Regions from separate parts of the Streptomyces sp. 840.1 genome, predicted to be linked through region 2. Evidence: riboswitches for the same ligand, from Rfam matches in the RefSeq annotation. Region 2 holds a riboswitch; each other region holds the start of a gene.

What was found. Region 2 has a riboswitch for cyclic di-AMP ahead of EDD93_RS29590 (C40 family peptidase). Riboswitches for the same ligand answer to the same signal wherever they lie in the genome.
Region 1: it holds a riboswitch for cyclic di-AMP, as region 2 does, so the genes downstream of both, EDD93_RS23115 (M23 family metallopeptidase) here and EDD93_RS29590 (C40 family peptidase) in region 2, are expected to answer to the same signal.
Region 3: it holds a riboswitch for cyclic di-AMP, as region 2 does, so the genes downstream of both, EDD93_RS30245 (LysM peptidoglycan-binding domain-containing protein) here and EDD93_RS29590 (C40 family peptidase) in region 2, are expected to answer to the same signal.
Region 4: it holds a riboswitch for cyclic di-AMP, as region 2 does, so the genes downstream of both, EDD93_RS05500 (NlpC/P60 family protein) here and EDD93_RS29590 (C40 family peptidase) in region 2, are expected to answer to the same signal.

What each region holds. Positions count from the first base shown of each region.
Region 1 covers NZ_RJUU01000001.1:5,069,463-5,075,070, forward strand. The annotation lists gene EDD93_RS23105 (pitrilysin family protein) at 1-183, shown strand, start outside; gene EDD93_RS23110 (pitrilysin family protein) at 210-1,592, shown strand; cyclic di-AMP (ydaO/yuaA leader) riboswitch at 1,804-1,970, shown strand; gene EDD93_RS23115 (M23 family metallopeptidase) at 1,983-2,780, shown strand; gene EDD93_RS23120 (GntR family transcriptional regulator) at 3,001-3,711, shown strand; gene EDD93_RS23125 (HPr family phosphocarrier protein) at 3,911-4,192, opposite strand; gene EDD93_RS23130 (bifunctional GNAT family N-acetyltransferase/acetate--CoA ligase family protein) at 4,365-5,608, shown strand, end outside.
Region 2 covers NZ_RJUU01000002.1:715,566-721,173, reverse strand. The annotation lists gene EDD93_RS29605 (LuxR family transcriptional regulator) at 1-48, shown strand, start outside; gene EDD93_RS29600 (ATP-dependent Clp protease proteolytic subunit) at 343-978, shown strand; gene EDD93_RS29595 (hypothetical protein) at 986-1,294, shown strand; cyclic di-AMP (ydaO/yuaA leader) riboswitch at 1,600-1,796, shown strand; gene EDD93_RS29590 (C40 family peptidase) at 1,800-2,273, shown strand; gene EDD93_RS29585 (LysE family translocator) at 2,308-2,970, opposite strand; gene EDD93_RS29580 (LysR family transcriptional regulator) at 3,043-3,987, shown strand; gene EDD93_RS29575 (ATP-binding protein) at 4,013-4,444, opposite strand; gene EDD93_RS29570 (helix-turn-helix transcriptional regulator) at 4,681-5,541, shown strand; gene EDD93_RS29565 (DUF397 domain-containing protein) at 5,567-5,608, shown strand, end outside.
Region 3 covers NZ_RJUU01000002.1:908,440-914,047, reverse strand. The annotation lists gene EDD93_RS30255 (dihydrodipicolinate reductase) at 1-285, opposite strand, end outside; gene EDD93_RS30250 (FG-GAP repeat protein) at 388-1,878, opposite strand; gene EDD93_RS30245 (LysM peptidoglycan-binding domain-containing protein) at 2,074-2,991, opposite strand; cyclic di-AMP (ydaO/yuaA leader) riboswitch at 2,997-3,182, opposite strand; gene EDD93_RS30240 (FABP family protein) at 3,903-4,463, opposite strand; gene EDD93_RS30235 (DUF998 domain-containing protein) at 4,604-5,215, opposite strand; gene EDD93_RS30230 (GNAT family N-acetyltransferase) at 5,310-5,608, opposite strand, start outside.
Region 4 covers NZ_RJUU01000001.1:1,221,468-1,227,075, forward strand. The annotation lists gene pcrA (DNA helicase PcrA) at 1-1,709, opposite strand, end outside; cyclic di-AMP (ydaO/yuaA leader) riboswitch at 1,965-2,127, shown strand; gene EDD93_RS05500 (NlpC/P60 family protein) at 2,126-3,319, shown strand; gene EDD93_RS05505 (TetR/AcrR family transcriptional regulator) at 3,389-4,162, opposite strand; gene EDD93_RS05510 (carboxylesterase/lipase family protein) at 4,281-5,608, shown strand, end outside.

The sequences.
Region 1 (5,608 bases), on a different contig from region 2:
ACCGCCGTGCACCGGGTGCTCGACGTCACCGCCGAGGAGGTCCGGGCGGCCGCCAGGGCCCAGCTGCGGCCCGACAACCGGGCGGTGCTGGTCTACGAGCCCGTCGAGTCTGCGGAGCCCGCAGAAGAGGCGGGGACGGACGCCGCCACCGACACCGACGCGCACGAAGGGGCGGACAAGTGAGCGACACTGCCGCGACTGGAGTTTCGATGGAGTACCACCCCCAGCCCGCCCCCGGGACGGCCAGGCCCTGGGCCTTCCCCGCCCCCGAGCGCGGCGCCCTGCCCAACGGGCTCACGGTGCTGCGCTGCCACCGCCCCGGCCAGCAGGTCGTCGCCGTCGAGGTCTTCCTGGAGGCCCCGCTCGACGCCGAGCCCGAGGGCCTGGACGGGGTTGCCACGATCATGTCGCGCGCCCTGTCCGAGGGCACCGACAAGCACAGCGCCGAGGAGTTCGCCGCCGAGCTGGAGCGGTGCGGAGCCACTCTGGACGCCCACGCCGACCACCCCGGCGTCCGGGTCTCCCTGGAGGTTCCCGCCTCCCGGCTCGCCAAGGCGCTCGGCCTGGTCGCCGAGGCCCTGCGGGCACCGGCCTTCGCGGACAGCGAGATCGAGCGGCTGGTGAACAACCGGCTCGACGAGATCCCGCACGAGCAGGCGAACCCCGCCCGGCGCGCGGCCAAGCAGCTCTCCAAGGAGCTCTTCCCGGCCACGGCCCGCATGTCGCGCCCGCGTCAGGGCACCGAGAAGACCGTCGAGCGGATCGACTCCGCGGCCGTGCGCGCCTTCTACGACGCCCACGTCCGCCCGTCCACCGCGACCGCGGTGGTCGTCGGTGACCTCACCGGCATCGACCTGGACGCCCTGCTCGCCGACACCCTGGGCGATTGGTCGGGCAACACCGCCGCGTCCCGGCCGGTCCCGCCGATCACCGCCGACGACACCGGCCGGGTGGTGATCGTGGACCGCCCCGGAGCGGTGCAGACCCAGCTGCTGATCGGGCGGATCGGCGCCGACCGGCACGACAGCGTCTGGCCGGCCCAGGTGCTCGGCACCTACTGCCTGGGCGGCACGCTGACCTCCCGGCTCGACCGGGTGCTGCGCGAGGAGAAGGGCTACACCTACGGCGTACGCGCCTTCGCCCAGGTGCTGCGCTCCTCGGCCCGGGACTCCGCCTCGGGGTCGACCGGCGCCGCGATGCTCGCCATCAGCGGCTCGGTGGACACGGAGTCCACCGGACCGGCGCTGGACGACCTGTGGAAGGTGCTGCGGACCCTGGCCGCCGAAGGCCTGACGGACGCCGAGCGCGAGACGGCCGTGCAGAACCTCGTGGGCGTGGCACCGCTGAAGTTCGAGACGGCCGCGTCCGTCGCGGCCACCCTCGCCGACCAGGTCGAGCAGCACCTCGCCGACGACTACCAGGCGCAGCTGTACGCGCGCCTCGCCGAGACCGGCACGGTCGAGGCGACGGCAGCCGTGGTCAACGCCTTCCCGGAGGACCGCCTCGTCACGGTCCTGGTCGGGGACGCCGCGCAGATCGAGGAGCCGGTCAGGGCTCTCGGCATCGGAGAGGTCTCGGTCGTCACCGGCTGAGCCGCCACCGCCCCCGACTGCGGGGCGGGAGCGGGGCCCTGGCGGGTCGTCTGCCGCCAGGGCCTTCCTTTTTGCCCGCTTTGGTGGAGAGGTTGCCTGTCTGCCCTGTGGGATGCGCTACAAAACCGCCTGTCCGTTTGGTGCGCGGAAGTGCCCCCGCTTAGCGTCGGCCCGGCTGTCCGTCACTCGTATGCCGCATCCGCGACGTACCGGGCAGTCATCGCCGAGTCCCCGTCAGGCGCGAGCCCGGGGAGCCGGGGACCCACACAGTCCCTGGGGTGAATCGGATGACCGTGCCTCCATGGGGCCGGGGATCCGTAGGAGACCTTCCTGCTCCGAACCCGTCAGCTAACCCGGTAGGCGAGAAGGAAGGAAAGGACCAGCCACTTCATGGCGTTCACCCGTGCCACGGGGAAGCACCGTGCCCCGAGCCGTATGACGTGCCGGGGCGCGAAGGCCGTCGGCATCGCGACCCTCGCCACCGCCGGTGTCATCGGCTCCCTGGCCTCCCCGGCCCTCGCCGCGGACACCGAGGCCCCTGCCGCAGGCGACACCGGCCTCTCCCAGATCATCGCCATCGAGGGCGGCCTGGCCGCCCGGATCGAGGCCCAGGCCGACGCGCAGCGGCACCAGGCCGCCGAGGCGAAGGCGGAAGCCGAGGCGAAGGCGAAGGCCAGGAAGAAGGCCGAAGCGAAGAAGAAGGCCGAGGCCGCCGCCAGGGCCGAGGAGGCCCGCGAGAGCCGGGCGCGCGCCGCCCGCTCCGCCGAGCGCGCCCGGCTGGGCACCTTCCGGCTGCCCGTCGCGGGCTCCTACGTGAGCACCGGCTACGAGTCCAGCGGATCCCTGTGGTCCTCCGGCAGCCACTCCGGCATCGACTTCCACGCCGCCTCCGGCACCCCCGTCGTCGCCGTCGGCGGCGGTACGGTCGTCGAGGCGGGCTGGGGCGGCGCGTACGGAAACAACATCGTGCTCCGGATGTCGGACGGCACGTACACCCAGTACGGCCACCTCTCCTCGATCGACGTCTCCGTCGGCCAGAGCGTCGACGTGGGACACCGGATCGGGCTCTCCGGCGCCACCGGCAACGCCACCGGGCCGCACCTCCACTTCGAGGCCCGCACCACCCCCTCGTACGGCTCCGACATGGACCCGGTCGCGTATCTGCGCGCCCACGGCGTCAGCGTCTGACCGGTACACCGCACCCCACCGAAGGCCCCGGCAGCGCGCCGGGGCCTTCGGCCGTACCCGGCCGCCGGACCGCCGCCGGCACCCGTTCCCGAACGTCTCCGGGGCCGGCAGATATTCATGAATTTCGGCCCGGCATCGGAAATGCGTCCGCATTGCAATAGAGTCACAGGGCAGGCGTCGATCGGCCGCGTTTCGCGGGGATTAAGGCGGAGGTTCGGACATGCGCATTCCGGCGCATTCGGTATGCACGGCAATCCGTGACGACATCGTCTCCGGTGTCTTCGAACGCGGCAGCCGGCTCACCGAGGAAGTGCTCGCACGCCGTTACGGGGTCTCTCGCGTCCCGGTGCGCGAAGCGCTGCGCACCCTGGAGTCCGAAGGCTTCGTGGTCACCCGCAGGCACGCCGGGGCCTGCGTCGCCGAGCCCGACGAGCAGGAGGCGGCGGACCTCCTGGAGGTCCGCATGCTCCTGGAGCCGCTCGGTGCGGCACGGGCCGCCCAGCGCCGCACCGACGCCCACCTCAAGGTCCTGCGCGGGCTGGTCAGATTGGGCCAGGAGCGGGCCCGCCGGGGCGAGGGCGAGGACCTGCGCTCACTGGGCGGCTGGTTCCACGAGACCCTCGCCCAGGCCTCCGGCAGCCCCGGCCTGATCGCGCTGCTCACCCAGCTCCGGCACAAGATCGCCTGGATGTACGCGGTCGAGCAGCCGGCCCGCCCCGCAGAGGCCTGGGCCGAGTACGGGGCCATCGTGGACGCCGTGGCGCGCGGCGACGCCGAACGGGCGAGGGCGCTCGCCGCCCAGCACGCCGAGCGGGCCACCGCCGCGCACCGGCTGCGCCGCCCCGGCCGGCCGGGCGCCGCCGCCGTACCCCCGGCCGCCCGGGTGAGGACTTCGCAACATGCCGTAAACACCCCCGGCGGCCGTCATTAACAATTACGCCGTATACAAGGAGCAGTTATTCGGCGGGGCATTCTTTCTGCTGCCCGTTTCGTCGAATATTCGCCGCCCTGCATTGTTCTCGGCGGTCTGCCCGATGGAAAGCTTTCCCGTGAAAACGAAAGAGCCGCGGCACCCGGTCGGGGGTGCCGCGGCTCTTTCGCGGGAAATCCTGGCGGTCGTGACCGCTGGGTCAGACGGTCTCCGGGAGCTCGTCGAGCCCCTCGGCGACCAGCTTGGACAGACGGTCCAGAGCGGCCTCGGCGTCGTCGGCGTCGGACGCGAGGATGATCTCCTCGCCGCCCTGGGCGCCGAGCCCGAGCACCGCGAGCATGGACGCGGCGTTCACCGGGTTGCCGTCGGCCTTGGCGATGGTCACGGGGACGCCGGAGGCCGTGGCGGCACGGACGAAGATGGATGCGGGGCGGGCGTGCAGGCCCTCGGCCCAACCGACGTTGACGCGGCGCTCAGCCATGGTTCTGCCCTTCACGAATCAATGGTTGTCTAGACCAGTCTCTCATGCAGTGCGCGATGCTACGGCCGACCCGCAGACCCTCCGCGGCCCGGTCCCGCCGGCGGCCGGCCACCCCCAGACTGCCCCGGCCCCGCCCCCCACGCGACCGCTGACGGAGCCGTAGGCTTTGCCCATGGAGCCCTCTGTGGAGCAGAGCCCGCATCACGCCTACCCCGGTCACTGGGAGGCCGACGTGGTGCTCCGCGACGGCGGCACCGCCCGGATCAGGCCGATCACCACGGACGACGCCGAACGGCTGGTCAGCTTCTACGAGCAGGTCTCCCCGGAGTCGAAGTACTACCGCTTCTTCGCGCCCTACCCCCGGCTCTCCGCCAAGGACGTCCACCGCTTCACCCATCACGACTACGTCGACCGGGTGGGACTCGCCGTCACGGTGGGCGGCGAGTTCATCGCCACCGTCCGCTACGACCGGATCGACGCCACGGGCCGGCCCGCCTCCGCCCCGGCCGACGAGGCCGAGGTCGCCTTCCTCGTCCAGGACGCGCACCAGGGCCGGGGCGTCGCCTCCACGCTGCTCGAACACATCGCGGCCGTCGCCCGCGAGCGCGGCATCAGGCGCTTCGCCGCCGAAGTGCTGCCCGCCAACAACAAGATGATCAAGGTGTTCCGGGACGCCGGGTACACCCAGCAGCGCAGCTTCGAGGACGGCTCCGTCCACCTCACCCTGGACCTCGAACCCACCGCCGAGTCGCTCGCCGTCCAGCGCGCCCGTGAACAGCGGGCCGAGGCGCGGTCCGTGCAGCGGCTGCTCGCCCCCGGCTCCGTCGCCGTCATCGGCGCCGGGCGCAACCCCGGCGGGGTCGGCCGCACGGTCCTGCGCAACCTCCTGGGCGCGGGCTACACCGGCCGCACCTACGCGGTGAACAGCGCCTACGCAGCCGATCAGGCCACCATCGACGGGGTACCCGCCCACCGCTCCCTCGGCGGGATCGGCGAACCGGTCGACCTCGCCGTCGTCGCCGTACCCGCCGAGCGGGTGCCCGAGGCCGTCGCGGACTGCGGGGAACACGGCGTCCAGGGGCTCGTCGTCCTGTCCGCCGGATACGCCGAGTGGGGCGCCGAGGGCCGCGAACGCCAGCGCGAACTGGTGCGCCAGGCCCGCTCGTACGGCATGCGCATCATCGGCCCGAACGCCTTCGGGGTCATCAACAACTCCGAGGCGGTCCGGCTGAACGCCTCGCTCGCCCCGGAACGGCCCGCGTCCGGGCGCATCGGCCTGTTCACCCAGTCCGGCGCGATCGGCATCGCGCTGCTCTCCGGGCTCTACCGGCGCGGAGCGGGACTCTCCACCTTCATCTCGGCCGGGAACCGCGCCGACATCTCCGGCAACGACTTCCTCCAGTACTGGTACGAGGA
Region 2 (5,608 bases):
GACCGGGCGGACCTGTGTGCGTGGTCGACCCGGCTGACGAAGCCGTGATGCAGGCCCTGGCCTGATTCGCCCGGGTGCGGCCGGGATTCGAGAGCGTCGTCCCTCACCGCCCCACCCCTCCCCCGGCTTCAGCGGGGCTGAGCAGCCTTTCATCAGAACCGCGTGGCGGATCCGCGGGATGTCCACGCTGGGCGAACAGCAACAACGGGCTCCGGCACTGGACTTCAGTGGATCACTGGGCCATGCTCCCATCAGAACGTTCTGTACGTCCTGTACGTTTTTTACGGACGCGCGCGGCGCCCTTCCCAGGCCCCCGCGCGCCCCGGAGGAGAGGTCTTCGCCATGTACCGCCCCGCCGCACGCCACGTACTGCCCGAGTTCACCGAGCGCACGTCCCAGGGGACCCGCACGCTGGACCCGTACTCCAAGCTGCTGGCCGAACGGGTCATCTTCCTGGGCACTCCGGTCGACGACATCGCGGCCAGTGACCTGGTCGCACAGTTCATGTACCTGGAGTACGACGCACCCGACCGGCCCATCCAGCTCTACATCAACTCGCCCGGCGGCTCGTTCGCGGCGATGACGGCGGTGTACGACACGATGGAGTACCTGACCTGCGAGGTGGAGACCTTCTGCCTCGGCCAGGCGGGTGCCGGCGCTGCCGTGCTGCTGGCCGCGGGAGCTCCCGGCCGCCGGCACGCGCTGCCCGGGGCGCGGGTCGTGGTGCAGCAGCCCGAACTCGCCGAGCCCGTGCAGGGACAGCCGTCCGACCTGGAGATCGAGGCGCGGGAACTGCTGCGGATGCGCGAGATGCTGACGGGCATGCTGGCCCGTCACACCGGCCGCCCCGCCGAGGAGATCACCGCCGACACCGATCGCGATCTCATCCTCGACGCCGAGGGCGCCAAGGCGTACGGACTGGTCGACCACATCGTGCAGAACCGCGGGCCCGCGGCGCTGCCGTCCGTCACGAGGTGAACCGCTGATGCAGCCACCGGATTTCCCGCCGCTGCCCGCCCTGACCCGCGCGGAGGGCGAGTTCATCGACCGCTATCTGGAGGTCGTCGACCAGCTGGGCCGGATCAACCCGGCCCGCGCGGACAGTACCTACGGCGCCTTGCGCGCCGCACAGGCGCTCGCCTCGCACGCGGTGGCGCTTCGGGACGCGCTCGCGCTGATGCACGAGCGGGGCGAGAGGCAGATCCACTCCGCCACGTTGACGCGGGCGTTACGGGTGCTGGACGGCGAGCGCCGCGCCGGGCGGCTCACCGTGCCACCCGACCCGCCGAGTTGATCAACTCCCCTGCGCCGACACGCCCGACGGGTGGATCAATTTCTCTCGCTCGTTCGGCGTAGGTGTTACCTCGCACGAGGGACAGGTCAACTTGCGCTTTCGAGGTGGACCATGGGTGAAATCTCCCGTTCCACCCCTGGTACCGCAACGGCTGGAGAAGTGCGGCGACTCCCCAGAAGACCCCCTGTCCACCCGAACGGGTCAGCCGTGACGAGCCTCACATATCACCGTTTCACCTCGGAAATCCGGCGTTCGGTGAGTCAAGATCCCTGGGACGACAAGCCCCCGCCACCGCGGCGGGGCGGTCCGGGCGGACGCCGAGTCCTGCCGCTGTCCGGATGCCTGGTCGACAGGAGTGGATCGGCAGGAGTGGAGGACCCAAGCACAACGGGCCGACCGGACTTCCGGTCGTCCCTCGGGGTGAAGCCGCCTTGTGCGGCCGGGCGACTTCGCCGGCCCGAACCCGACAGGTCATCCTTCACAGGCGGCTGACGAAGGGTTGCGCATGACTGCGCAGGTTCATGTCCCGTCTCTCCTCGCTCGGGCCACGACGGCCTCGATCATGACGCTCGCCGCCGTCGGCGGCACGCTGTTCGTCCCCGGCGCCGTGACCGACGCCCAGGCCGCGACTCATTCGATGAAGGCGCTCAACATCGCCGCGTCGAAGAAGGGATCGCCCTACCGGTGGGGCGCCACCGGACCCAGCCGTTTCGACTGCTCCGGGCTGACGCTCTACTCGTTCAAGAAGGCGGGCAAGAAGCTCCCGCGCACGGCCCAGCAGCAGTACAACAAGACCCGCCACATCTCGGCGTCGAAGCGGCAACGCGGCGATCTGGTCTTCTTCCATTCGGGCCGCAGCATCTTCCACGTGGGCATCTACGCGGGCAGCGGCAAGATCTGGCACTCGCCGAAGACCGGCGCCGTGGTGCGGCTGGAGAAGATCTGGACCAGGAGCGTCTACTACGGCCGGGTCGGCTGACTCCACCGCTCCCCCACCGGACGGACGTCTCCCGTCAGTGCAGCAGGGTGCCGGTCACCAGCACCGCCCCCAGCACGGTGAGTGCCGCGCCGCTGCCGCCCTCGATCGCGCGGGCGGTTCGCGGCCGGCGCAGCCACCGGCCCAGCCGGTCCACCAGGAGCGCCACGGCCGGGAACCAGATCAGGGCCAGCAGCACGACGATCGCGGCGAGCAGCACCGTCCTGGGCAGCGGGGCGGCCCCGGCCGGGACGAACTGCGGAAGCAGGCTGAGGAAGAGCACCGGCGCCTTGGGGTTCAGCGCGTTGGTCAGGAAGCCCTGGCGCAGTGCGCGCCGGGTCCCGACGGCGGCCTCCGCGCTCGCCATGCCGTCGGGGTGGTCCGTCGTGGTCCCGGTGCCGTTCGTCGGCCCCTTTCGGTGCCGGGCCGAGCGCAGCGCGCTGATGCCCAGGTAGAGGACGTACGCCCCGCCCAGGAGTTGCACCGTGCGGAACAGCACCGGCACCGCCACCAGCACGGCGGCCAGCCCGGCCACGGCGAGCGCGGTGTGGACGAGCAGCCCCCCGGCCACGCCGAGCGCGGTCGCCACCCCCGCCGACCGTGAGGCCAGAGCGTTGCGTACGACGACGGTGAAATCCGCTCCGGGCAGCGCGACCATGGCGGCGGCGACTCCGAGGAAGGCGGTCAGCTGGGCATCCATGGCTCCACCCTGGACCCGAACAGCCTTTAGCATGTACTTGCAATCTTGTGGGTCTGCCAAAAGGAATGCTTAATGTACGACCCGACACGGCTGGCGGCGCTGGTGGCGGTCGCCGAGGCCGGTTCGATCACCCGGGCCGCCGCCCGCCTCGGCTACACCGCCCCCGCGCTCTCCCAGCAGCTCGCCAAGCTGGAGCGGGAGGCCGGTGCCGCGCTGCTGGTGCGGCACCACCGGGGCGCCCGGCTGACCGCTGCGGGCGAGCTGCTCGCCGGCCGGGCCCGGCGGGTCCTGGACGAGATGGACCAGGCGCGCCACGAGCTCGCGCGACTGGCCGGGCTCTCCGGCGGGCGCCTGCGGGTCGGCACCTTCACCACGGCCGGCATCCATCTGCTGCCTCCCGTGCTGAGCGCCTTCCGCCGGGCGCACCCGGACGTGGAGCTGATCGTCACGGAGTACGAGCCGCCGGGCGGGGTGGCGGCCGTGGCCGGGGGCGAGGTCGACCTCGCGCTGACGCACGCGTACGAACCGGCCGCCACGGCGCCGCTCCCCTCGGGGCTCAGCGCCGAGCCGCTGCTGGTCGAGGAGCTGGTGCTGATCACCGCGGTCGGTCAGGTGCTGGCCGATGGCAGCGGGCGGCTCCCGGTGACGGACCTGGCGGGCCGGCCGCTGATCAGCAGCGCCCCCACCCATCCGCCTCGGCGCGGGGTGGAGAACGCGCTGGCCGAGGCGGGCGCACTGCCCGCGGTGGTCTGCGAGTCGCCCGGCTACGCCCTGGTGTGCGCACTGGTCAGCGCGGGCATCGGGATCGCGGTGGTGCCGGAGATGGTCGCGGCCATGTCCCCGACGCCGTTGTCGGTGCGGAGGCTGGAGCCGGCGGCGTTCCGGCGGACCATTTCGGTGGTGCACCGCGGTGACCGGTCGAGCGCGGCGGCGGCGACCCTTCGGGCCCTGCTGCGGAGCGGGTTCGGCCGGGCCGCCGCCGCACCCCCGGGGAACCGGGCCGCCGCATCCCAGTGACCCGGGGCGACCTGCTGCGGGCCGGTCAGGTCTGGACGGGGACGCTCCAGGGGAGCGCGATCCAGACGGTCTTGCCGCCGTCGGCGGTGGGTGTGACGGTCAGCCGGCCACCGTACTCCTTGGCCAGCGAGCGGATGATCACCATGCCGCGCCCGTTGTCCTGCTGAACGGCGGCAGGCAGTCGCTGGGGCCAGCGGGGGTGACTGTCCGTCACTCCGAGGTGCAGTTGCTCCTCGCGCTCCAGGCGGAGATCGACGGTGAAGGTCGGCGACTGGCCGAACGTGTGCTGGACGGCGTTGGTCGTGAGCTCCGAGACGATCAGCCGGACGGTGTCGGCGGCCTCGCTCCCGTCCGACAGTCCCCATTCGGCCAATACCCGGGCCACGTACCTGCGGGCCGCGGAGACCGAAACCGGCTCGCTCGGCAGCGTGACGCTCGCCTCTTGATGGTCCGCCATGGCCGGCCGCCCCTTTCCCGCCCGGATCCGACCCGCGATCGGTCCGTGCTGTGCTTCGCGCCAGATTGCCACTGATGCTGCCCTCTGCGACGGCGATCCACCAAGATATGCATATATCTGTCGCTCAAAGCGGTGAACTCTTCGCTGGATACCGTGCGGGAGCGGCACACTGTCCGCTCGGTACGCAGTGGCCGGCAACGGGAAGTGGCCGGCGCGCAGCGGGAGGGAGACACCACATGCAGCACGGCCCTGCGGTGCGACGCCGCAAGCTCGGGGAGGAGCTGCGGAGTCTGCGCCACGCGTCCGGACTGACCAGCCGGGACGCCGCGCAACTGCTCGGCTGGCACCAGTCGAAGGTGAGCCGGATCGAGACGGGTGTCAGTGGGGTGCGGCCGGCGGACGTCACCCGGCTGCTGGACGCGTACACCGTCGAGGACCCGCAGTTGCGCGAGGTCCTGGAGACGCTCGCCGGCTCGGCGGGCGGCGGTGGCGCGGGCTGGTGGCACGCCTATCGCGGCCTCATCCCGCCCCAGTACCGAGACTTCATCAGCCTGGAGTCACAGGCGCGCACCGCCCGCACCCTGGAGACATCGGTGGTGCCGGGCCTGTTGCAGACCGCCGACTATGCCCGCGCGGTGACCCGCGCGGCGCTCGACGGGCTGCCTTCCGGCCAGTTGGACTCGCTGGTGGAGGTGCGGCTCGCCCGGCAGGGCGTGCTGCGGAGCGAGCCGCCGCTGAGGCTCAGCGCGGTGCTCGACGAGGCGGTGTTGAGGCGCGCGATCGGCGGCCGGCGGGTCATGCGGGAGCAACTTCGCCATCTCGTCCGGCTGGCCCAGCTTCCGCATGTGGACCTTCAGTTGCTGCCCTTCTCGGTCGGTGGATATGTCGGCCTCACCGGACCTTTCGTAATCTTCTCTTTTCCGAGCACTTCTGATCTAGATGTGGTCGTTCTTGACCACTTGACGAGTAGCCTCTATCTGGAGCGGAAAGAAGACCTCGAGGCGTACAGCTCGGCCTTCCGCACTCTGCAGGCGCACGCGCTGTCGCCGGAGCACTCGTTGGACCTGATCGCCACGATCGACCGCGGCGGTCAGTAACTACGGACTGCCCGAGGGGGGCGTCATGTCGGATTGCCTCGCACAGCACGCGTTACGTTGGCGGCGC
Region 3 (5,608 bases), 190 kb from region 2:
GGTCCGGACGGCCCTGACGATGTCGGCGAGCGCCTCGTCGGGGCGGATGTCCCCGGACGCCGCGTACACCACCGCGCCGGGAGCGGTGGCCAGCACCGCGTCGATGTCGTCGGTCGCCGCGACGCCCAGATCGCGGCCGGTCCCGGCGAGGTCGCCCGCGTCGCGGCCCACCTTGCCGGGATCGTGAACAAGCACGTGCGCCAGTTTCAGGGCCGGATGGGCCTCGACGGCGCGGATGGCCGCGCGGCCGACATTGCCGGTTCCCCAGACCACCGTGGAAATCATGCGGCGGAGGGTAGCGCGCGGGATGAAAGGTTCATAGTGCCATCGCGCACCGGCTTGCGGGGCGGCCCCGGCCCGTGTCAGGACCGCCCGCCGCACCCGCCGCTACTCGTCGATCGCGGCCCCGAACGCGGCGCCGGCCGCCGGGCCGCCGAGTGATCCGCCGTCGTACGTCCACGAGCCGGCGGCGGTGACCCCGCCGGGGCCGGCCGGCAGCACCCAGACGACGCCGTTGCCGGCGTCCTCGCCGGGCGCCGCGGCGAGCAGACCGGAGCGGCCGTCCTTGTCCGGATCGGACAGCCGGACCTGGCCGCCCCAGCGGTCCCCCTTCTCGGGGACGCCCGGCACGTTCCCCGAGTCCTGGTCCCAGGAGGCCGCGGCGGCGGCGGTCAGCCCGTCGGCCGCGCCGCGCAGCACCCAGACCGCTCCGGCGTCCGCGACCGCGCCGATGTCCTCGCCCGGGGCGCCGATCGCCACGTCCGCGTATCCGTCGCCGTCGGTGTCCGCCACCGAGAGGTCCGCGCCCCAGTTGTCACCGCGCTCGTCCGTGCCGGGGACACCGGCGGTGTCCTGGGTCCACCACACCGGCGGTGTGCCGGGACCCTCGGCGCCGACCGGGCCGTCGCCGGCGCTGCCGTAGTACACGCCGACCACGCCGCCGTTCACGAATTCGCCGCCGTCGTCCGGGCTGCTGGGCTCCCCGGTGACCAGGTCGTCGTAGCCGTCGCCGTTGATGTCACCGGACGCGACGGCCGGGCCGCCACGCAGGTCCCGGTCGTAGCGCAGGCCCTGGACCTCGGCCAGGAAGAGCGCGGACCAGCCGTACCCCGGTTCGTCGCCCCCGGTGACTCCGGAGACGACGAGGTCGGCGAGGCCGTTGCCGTCGTAGTCGCCGGTGGTCATCGCCCCCGGCAGGATCGGGCGGCCCGGCGTGCCGGGGAGCCGCTGGTGGGAGAGGGGCGGCGGGGGTGCGGATGCCCGGCGCGCGGCCGCGTCGTACTGGTAGAGCGTGAGGTCGTCGTGGTCGGTCACGGCGAGCTGGTCGCCGGGGATGTCGGGGCTGAAGTGGGCCGCCGCGAGGGCGCCGGCGAACCTGGCACCGGCCGTGGGAGCGTCGGCCTGCAGCCAGTCGCCCGCCGCGCCCGTGAGCCCCTTCGCGGAGCCCCACAGCACGACGGCGCCGCCCGCGTCGGTCACCGGCTCGACGTCCTCACCGGGTACGCCGACGACCGCGTCGTCGTAGCCGTCCCCGTCGAGGTCGCCGGTGGCGAGGGCCCGGCCGAAGCCGTCGCCCGCCTCGGCGGCCCCCGGTACACCGGCGGTGTTCTGGCTGAGGACGGCCGCGCGGGCCGTTCCGGTGCCGGTGGGCGAGCCGTACTGCACGGTGACGTACCCCGCGCCCTTCTTCCCGCCGACGGTGCCGCCCGGCGCGCCGGTGAGCACGTCGTCGTAGCCGTCGCCGTCGAAATCGCTGTTGCGGTCGTTCGCGTGCGTTCCGCCGGGAGTACCGGCGTGGGCGGCGGGGGCAGCGATGCCGGCCACCGCCGTCAGGAGACAGGCGGCCGCGACAACGGCGGCCGAGCGGTTGGTGCGCACGAGCGGCTCCTCGGTTCAAGGATGACCGGGCGAGTCCGGGGGGACGCGGGGAAGGGCCCGTTGCCTTCCCCGCGTCCCGTTCGACCGCCTGTGGGCCGCAAGGGTTGTACGGCACGCGAAAGGGGTGGGAGGGAGCCACGTGGCTCCCTCCCACCCCTGCGCCCGGCTCCTCCCGAAGGTGGGGGCCGGGGTATGTCAGTAGGCGCCGAAGACGTTGTCGATCGAGCCGTAGGTGGCCGCGGCGTAGTTGCACGCGGCGGTGATGTTGGCGACCGGGTCGAGGATGTCCATCGACGTACCGGCCACGTGGTAGGCCTCGAAGGTGGGCTGGATCACCTGGAGCAGGCCCTTGGAGGGCGTGCCGGCGACCGCGTTCGAGTCCCAGTTGTTGACGATCTGCGGGTTGCCGGAGGACTCGCGGATGATGTTGCGGTGGATGCTGTCGTAGCTGCCGGGGATGCCGTGCTGGGCCATCACGGCCAGCGACTCCTTGATCCAGCCGTCGAGGTCGTCGGTGTACGCGGTCGCGCCCTGTGCGGGAGTGGTGGCCGCGGTCTCGGTGGCGACGGTCTCGGTGGCGGCGGTCTTCTCCGCCACAGGCGTGACCGTCCGCTGGGAACGGTCGGCGCGGTCGGCACTCTCGGACCGGTCGGACGACTGCGCGTCGGCCGCGGACTTTGCCTCGGACGCGGCCTTTGCCTTCGAATCGGCGGTCGGCGCGGCCTTGTGCGGGGCGGCTGCGGACTTGGCGCCAATGGTCAGCTTGAGGCCCGGGTGAATCAGATCGGGGTTTCCGCCGACCACACTCCGGTTGTCCTGGTAGAGCCGCTCCCAGCCACCGCTGAGGGAATGACCCCGGGCGATCTTGGAAAGCGAATCACCGGAGACCACGGAATAGGTGGCGGACTCGGCCTTGTGGGCAGCAATTCCCTTGGCAGCAAAGGCGGTCGAGGTCGCCGACTTTTCTGCGACGACCGGGTGCGCCGGTGCGGCAGAAGCGGACCCGGACATGATCAGGGGGAGCGCGAGAACGACTCCGCCCGTGCTCACGGCGATGAAACCGCGGGTCAGGGAGGTGGACTTGGAACGACGGTGGTTACCCATGATGGGCATGGCGCATTTCCTCTCCGCCGCCTGCGAGGTGAGCTGTCGGGTTCGGACTGGAGATGTCCGGCCGCACGTGATGGCGACTTAACCCCTAGCCGCTCCGGATACCGGACCGGCGGCAAACCTGGGTCCCCCGCTCCTGCCGTACGTGAGTGGTCGGGTTCCCGGACGGCGGCAGGATTCGGCGTTCCATCCGGATTGACGGTGACCGTAAGCGAAAAGCGTCGGGCGGAACAAGCCCTGAATTCTTGATCGCAATTGATTCGCAAGATCAATTCAAGGAAATGCTCAGAATCAGATCCCCGAAGCCAAGTCAACTTTCTTGGCACGACAGGGAACCGAAGCCGGACGCACCGCGTCACGGGCCGGGAAGGTGATGCTGACCACTGCGCCCGAAAAGGGTGATTTGCTCAATCTCCATACCCTTTGAGCCACAGAAAAGCGTCTTCGGTGGGCGATTAACGACGATTCCGATTAATCACTCAATCAGGACATTTCACTGGAGGTGACGACCCGCCACCCCGGCTCGGCGTCGCCTCTAATCCATCTCCACAGATGCATCTAAATAGATGCACTACGGTGTGGGGCATCGGCCGACGCTCCGGGCGCCGCCCGCCACTGCGACCGGGAGAACCTGATTTCCTCGACACCGACGGCGCCACGCTCCACTACGAGGTCCGCGGCTCCGGCCCGCCGCGCTCGGCAACCCCGGGGCAGCTCGCGCTGGTCGTGGCGCCCGACCCGGCCGCACCGTCAACGGCAACACCACGCATCCGCGGGCGTTCGCGGCCCGGCTGCGGAACGTGCCGTCCAGCGCATGAGCGCGGGCACGGCCGGCCGGGACGATGACGGGCGACCGCCGCCCCACACGACGGCGAACGGCAGACGGCAGACGGCAGACGGCAGATCCGACCCGGTCAAAGCGAGAGGTTCCGGCTCCCCTCGCGTCGCAGAAGCGCGGAAAGGTGGTGCTGGAGCGGCTGGCCGACAGCCGCGAGGTCGTGGACGAATTCGAGCGTGCCGTCGGCCGTCAGCGTGTAACGGCGGCGTGTGGCGCTGACCTCCTTGGCGGTGGGCGCGAGGGCGACCCGATGGGTGGCCAGGTCGGCCACGCCGTCCGCAGCACTGCCCGTCAGGATCTCCGCGACACCGGTGGGCTGAGTGATCAGCGCCTCCACACGCCCGTCCGGCTGCATCCGCCACCAGCCGCTCTCCCGCGCCGAGGGCCGCAGCGGGGCGTCGTCCGCGTCGAGCAGCCAGGCGCGCGCCTCGTAGTGGAGGAAGGGGCGCCCGTCATGACTGAACGTCACCTCCTGCGCGTACCGGAACTCCTGGGCGAGCGTCGGGTATTCACCGCGGCCCTGCCCGGTCCAGGTGCCCAGGAACCCGGTCAGTGGTGCGAGCAGCGCGTGCGGAGCAGGCGCGTCGTCCGGCCGGAACGCGTCGGGGTACGGGTACTGCCGGGCGGGGTCGGACATCTTGCGCGCTCCTGGATCGGTGACGGGGACGGGCGCCGCGCGAAGGCGACGGCGACGGTTGGCAGCCTAAGGGCTGTCCCGTGAATGATCTCCGGCTCGCGTGACACGCGGCCTCCCGCTGCCTGGATTTGCCCGCCTGCTCAGGTGTTCAGGATGCGCACGGCGAGCAGTAGCTGCCAGGCCCAGCCGATGGTCAGCGAGATGCGCTGAAGCAGTCCGCCGATGTCGACCCAGCGTTGCCGCTGATCGAACGCGGCACTGGCCAGGGCCATCGTCGCCACGAAGAGGACACCGCAGGCGATCGAGCAGACGGCCCAGCCGGGCGGGCCGGACGGGGCGTATACGAAGCAGGCGGCAGCGAGGGCCAGGAAGCCGATGGAGGAGAACAGGTCATGCAGAGCCCCCGCGCGGGTGTGACGCCGGAGCCGATCAGGCGTGCCGGGCGGGTAGCCGCTCACCGGATCCGTCCGGAAGGCGCCTGCTCCCAGCAGACCGACCGCCCACGCGCCGACCAGCAGGGCGCCCCACTCGAAGGGCCCGACACGCCACAGAGCCACAGCGAAGGCCAGCGACAGCCCGCCCGCGAAGAGGAAGTTGACGGTCTGTGCCCACCCGGCAGGGCCGAGGGTGAGCGAGCTGACGGGATGGCGGCGCGGTCTGTAGCCCACGCGGCCGGCGCCTTCCAGCAGGTACGCGACGGTGAAGAGAGGGCCGGCGGCCATTCCGCAGACGAGCAGGACTTGATTCCCCATCCCGTCAATGTAGGTTGACACAATGAATTGTGTCAACCCTGATTGACACCTGGCTTCCGCCCGGCTGGGCCGACGGGTCCTCCGCCCGCGCGCGTCACGCCTCCTGGCGGAAGTCCAGCATGCAGAAGACCTTGTCGTAGCGGCGTTCACCGACGGCGACGAAGCCGGGCAGGCGCCCGTACTCGGTGAAGCCGAGAGAGCGGTAGAGGTGCAGGGCACCGCTGTTGTCGCCCCGGGCGTCCAGGGTGAGGACCTCGATCCCCGCCTTCCTGGCATCGGCGACCAGCGCGGCGGTCAGCGCCCGGCCGATACCCCGGCCGTGGACGGCGGCGGCCACCGCGACCTTCTCCAGATCCGCGTGCGGGCGGTGAGTGGGCCGCGTATAGCGCGTCC
Region 4 (5,608 bases), on a different contig from region 2:
TGCGGGTCGGTGGAGGCCTGGAGCTCGGCCAGGTAGCCGGTCCGTTCCATGACGGCCTCCAGCACCACCGCGGGGCCCGCGCCCGACTCGACGATCGTGCGCAGCTCCTCCATCAGCGTGTTGAACCGCTTGACGGCGTTGGCGGAACGCGCGGCCATGCCGTACGCCTCGTCGACGCGGCGCAGCGCCTGCGGGAAGGTGATCTTCTCGCGCAGCGACAGGGCGTCGATCATCGCCTCGGCCCGGTCGCCGATGCCGCGCTTGGGCACGTTCAGGATGCGGCGCAGCGGGACCGTGTCCTCGGGGTTGGACAGCACCCGGAGGTAGGCCAGGACGTCCCGGACCTCCTTGCGCTCGTAGAAGCGCACACCGCCGACGACCTTGTAGGGCAGGCCGACCCGGATGAAGATCTCCTCGAAGACACGGGACTGCGCGTTCGTCCGGTAGAAGATCGCGACGTCACCGGCCTTGGCGTCGCCCGCGTCGGTCAGCCGGTCGATCTCGTCCGCGACGAACTGCGCCTCGTCGTGCTCGGTGTCCGCGACGTAGCCGGTGATCCGGGTCCCGGAACCGGCGTTGGTCCAGAGGTTCTTCGGGCGGCGGCTCTCGTTGCGCTCGATGACGGCGTTGGCCGCGGACAGGATCGTCTGGGTGGAGCGGTAGTTCTGCTCCAGCAGGATCGTGGTCGCGTCCGGGTAGTCCTCCTCGAACTGGAGGATGTTGCGGATCGTCGCGCCGCGGAAGGCGTAGATCGACTGGTCGGCGTCACCCACGACGCACAGCTCGCCGGGTGCGTCGGCGGCACCGGCCGGTCCGACCAGCTCCCGTACGAGCGTGTACTGGGCGTGGTTGGTGTCCTGGTACTCGTCGACCAGGACGTGCCGGAAGCGGCGGCGGTAGTGCTCGGCGACGTCGGGGAAGGCCTGGAGCAGGTGCACCGTCGTCATGATGATGTCGTCGAAGTCCAGCGCGTTGGCCTCGCGCAGCCGGGACTGGTACATCGCGTAGGCCTGGGCGAGGGTCTTCTCGAAACCGTCCGTCGCCTGGCCGGCGAAGGTCTCCTCGTCTATCAGCTCGTTCTTCAGGTTCGACACCTTCGCCGTGAACGACTTCGGCGGGAAGCGCTTCGGGTCGAGGTCGAGATCGCGGCAGACCAGGGCCATCAGCCGCTTGGAGTCCGCGGCGTCGTAGATCGAGAACGAGGAGGTGAAGCCGAGCTTCTTCGACTCGCGGCGCAGGATCCGTACGCACGCGCTGTGGAAGGTCATGACCCACATGGCGTTGGCGCGGGGGCCGACGAGCTGCTCGACGCGCTCCTTCATCTCGCCCGCGGCCTTGTTGGTGAAGGTGATCGCCAGGATCTGGCCGGGGTGCACGCCGCGCTCGGCCAGCAGGTGGGCGATGCGGTGGGTCAGCACCCGGGTCTTGCCGGAACCGGCCCCGGCGACGATGAGCAGCGGGGAGCCCGCGTGCACGACGGCGGCACACTGCTCGGTGTTCAGCCCGTCGAGCAGCGCGGCGGCATCGATGACCGGGCGGTGGGCGCCGTCCCGGTAGTACGCGTCGCGGGGCGGCGGGGGCCCGTCGAACACGCCTGAGAAGAGGTCCTCCGGCACCGCTTCGGGTGCGGAGTCCTCGGGGGGCGGCGGGGGCCCTTCCTCCGTGTGCTGGAGGCCGGCCAGGAAACTGTCGTCAAAGAGGCTGCTCATCGCTGTCCGAGTCTAGGCGGCCGCACTGACACCCCGGAGCCGCATGGGAAAACACACCGTCCGGGGCCACACACCGCGATGCCCGGTCCACCCTGCGTAGGGAACTCGCGCGCCGCGCCGGGCCGAACCTTACGGCTTCCATAAGGTCACGGAAACGTATCGGGCATATCGAACATCAACCTTCACAGCGGCACCATGAGTTGGCTAGCGTGCTCGTTCGGACGGCCCGTACCCCCAGAGGCGAACCACGCCGAGCGGGCGTCCACGCCGAATCCGGGCTGCCTCCAGGGGTCCGGAACCGGGGACCCACACGCAGCACCGGGGTGAATCGGTCCGAAACCCCCATAGGACCGTAGGGCAGCCTTCCGTTCCGCCCGAACCCGACAGCTAACCCGGTAGGCGGTCCACGGAAGGAGATGCCGGCCTTGGCATCGCATCGCAAACCGCGCCCCCGGGTGCGCAGCAGCGTCCCCGCCATCGGGTTCACGACGGCCGCACTCGCCTCGGTGACCCTGCTGTCCACACAGAGCGCGCTCGCGGCCCCGGCCCCGAAGCCCGGCATCGAGGACGTCCAGAAGAAGGTCGACGCCCTGTACCGGGAGGCGGGCACCGCCACCCAGCACTACGACGAGGCGAAAGAGGCGTCCGCCGAGCAGCGCACCAAGGTGGACACGCTGCTGGACGACATCGCCGAGCGCGCCGACAAGCTGAACGACGCCCGCCGCACCCTCGGCAACTACGCGGCCGCCCAGTACCGCGACGGGGCGCTCGCGCCGACCGCCACCTTCTTCCTGGCCAACGACCCGCAGTCGTTCTTCGACCAGACCCATCTCATGGACCGGATGGCCTCGAACCAGCAGCAGGCCGTCACGGACTTCCGTACGAAGCAGGCCGAGGCGTCGAAGAAGCGTGCCGAGGCGGTGACGAGCCTGGAGACGCTCACCGCGACGCAGACGAAGCTGCGCACCAGCAAGCAGAACGTGCAGACGAAGCTGACCGAGGCGCGCACGCTGCTGTCGAAGCTGACCGCCGAGGAGAAGGCGCGGCTGGCCGAGCTGGAGCAGAAGAAGAAGGCCGAGGCCAAGCGCAAGGCGGCGGAGCTGGCGAAGAAGCAGGCCGCCGCGAAGGCCGAGGCCGACCGCAAGGCCAAGGAGGCGGGAAGCGGCACCGGCTCGGACACCGGAACGGGCTCGGGCACGGGCACCGGCACCGGTTCGGGTTCGGGTTCGGGTTCGGGTTCGGGTTCGGACAGCAGCGCCTCGACGAAGGCCGAGAAGGTCCTCGCGTTCGCCAGGGCCCAGCTCGGCAAGCCCTACGTCTGGGGGGCGACCGGCCCGTCCTCGTACGACTGCTCGGGGCTGACCCAGGCGGCCTGGAAGGCTGCGGGCGTCACCATTCCGCGGACCACCTGGGACCAGGTGAACGTCGGCACCCGGATCGCCACGGACGATCTGCAGCCCGGGGACCTGGTCTTCTTCTACGACGACATCAGCCACGTCGGCATCTACAAGGGCGACGGCATGATGATCCACGCGCCGAAGCCGGGGGCCAACGTGCGCGAGGAGTCGATCTACTACATGCCGATCTACGGGAGCGTGCGCCCCGGCTAGGGTCTTCCGTCCGGATCAGGGCCTCTCGTTCGGATCAGGGTCCGCCGTCGGTTCGCCGTCGGCCCGGCGTCAGCTCGTCGTCGGCGGCGGCTCTCCCGTCCGTCGGGCGATCAGGACCTCGATTCCGTCCAGGATCCGGGTCAGGCCGAAGTCGACGTCGTCGTCGCCGATGTCGTCGTCGTATTCGTCGCGCGACATCATGGACGCCAGAATCGGATATCCGTGCTCGTGCAGGAGCGGGCGCAGGAACCGCGCCACGGCGGCGGACCGGACCGGGGCCGCGCTGCTGTCGCGCACATCACGGCGGGCACTGGCGATGCGCCGCGCGTAGCCGTCGAGCAGCAGCGCGCACCCCAGTGATTCGGCGGCGCTCAGACCGGCACCGGTGAGCGCCGCCAGCAGCACCTCCGTCCAGCGCAGCAGGTTCGGGGTCGCGGGCGCCCCCCGGGTGGGCAGGTCCGGCAGCCAGGGGTGGGTGTCGCACCGCTCGATCATCGCCCTGGTCCAGGTGGTGGCCGCGGCCCGCCACCGCTCCGTACCGGTCTCCAGCTCCGGCGCCGGGCCCCAGGCCGCCTCGGCGGCGAGCACCAGCAGTTCGTCCCGTGAGCTGACGTACCGGTAGACCGCGTTGGCGGTGAGCCCCACCCGCCTCGCGACGTTCGGCATGGACAGGGCCGCGAAGCCCTCCGCGTCGGCCAGCCCGACAGCCGCCTCGACGATTCCCTCGACGCTCTGCGAGGGCTTCCGGCCCAGCCGCCCCGTCTTCACGGGCAGCCCCCATGCCAGGGCGAGGCCGGGCGGCAGCCGATCGTCGTCACCCGCCGGCATCGAGCTCATCTCCATGTCCCGTCCACCATGCCCCTCCGCAATGTCCCCGTCCGCAGGGGCATTGACTTCGTGCGTGCCTCACACTTTATATTAGTGTGGACCCCACACGAACTGTTCGAGGAAGTGAACTGCTGTGAATCCTCTACGCCGGACCCCCTCGCCGGGGCAGCGCGGACCGCAGGTCGCGGTGCGGCCGCGCTTACGGGCCCTGCTGACCGTTCTGCTCTGCTCCGCCATGATCAGCGGCGCGGCCGGAAGCACGCAGGCCGCACATCGCGCCGGGAACGGCCGTGGCGGGCCCGCCACCGTGGTCAGGACGGACACCGGCTCGGTCGAGGGCCGCCTCGGCAGGGACACCCGGATGTTCCAGGGCATCCCCTACGCCGCCCCGCCGGTCGGCCGGCTGCGCTGGGCCTCACCCCGGCCGGCCGCGTCCTGGCCGGGCGTGCGGAGCGCGACCGAACCCGGCAGCCGGTGCGCACAGGCGGGCGGGCTCATCGACCGGCAGAGCCTCAGCGAGGACTGCCTCTATCTGAACGTCACCACACCGCTGCGCGGCAGCGCCCGCGCGCTGCCGGTGATGGTGTGGATCCACGGCAACGGCTACATCAACGGCGCCGGGAGCCTCTACGACGCACAGCGCCTGGCCCGTACGGGCAAGGTGATCGTGGTCAGCTTCAACTACCGGCTTGGCATCTTCGGATTCCTCGACCATCCCGCGCTCGACCACGGTGCGGCCAGGCACCTGTCGGGCAACTTCGGCCTGGAGGACCAGCAGGCCGCGCTGCGGTGGGTGAGGCGCAACGCGGCGGCGTTCGGCGGCGATCCGGCGAACGTCACGATCTTCGGCGAGTCCGCCGGCGGCACCAGCGTCTGCGCGCACCTCGCGGCGCCGGGGTCGGCGGGCCTCTTCCAGAAGGCGATCCTGCAGAGCGCCCAGTGCGCGGGACGCAAATGGTCACCGGGTCCGGCGACGTGGTTCCCGCTGCCACGCGCGGAGCGCGAGCGGCACGGGCTCGACGTGGCGGCCGAGGCCGGCTGCCCCGACCTGCGGACAGCGGCGACCTGCCTGCGCGGCACATCCGTGCCGGAACTCCTCAAGTGGTCCGACTACGGACTCGGGTCCGGGCCCTCGGTCGGCGGCGGCGTACTGCCCGTGAGCCCGGAACGGGCCTTCGCCACCGGCCGCTTCAACCGGGTGCCCGTCATCCAGGGAACGACCAGGGACGAACACCGTCTGTTCACCGCGGCCATCGAAGCGGTGACCGGCAGCACGACGACCGAGGCCGACTACCGGCAGCAGATCGGCGCACTCTTCAGCACGGGCGACGCGGCCCGCGTCCTGGCCCGCTACCCCACCGGCCGCTTCCACTCCCCCGGCGAGGCGCTGTCCACCGTCATCAGCGACTGGGCCTGGGGGTGCACGGTCCTCGACCGGGACCAGGCCCTGGACCGGTACGT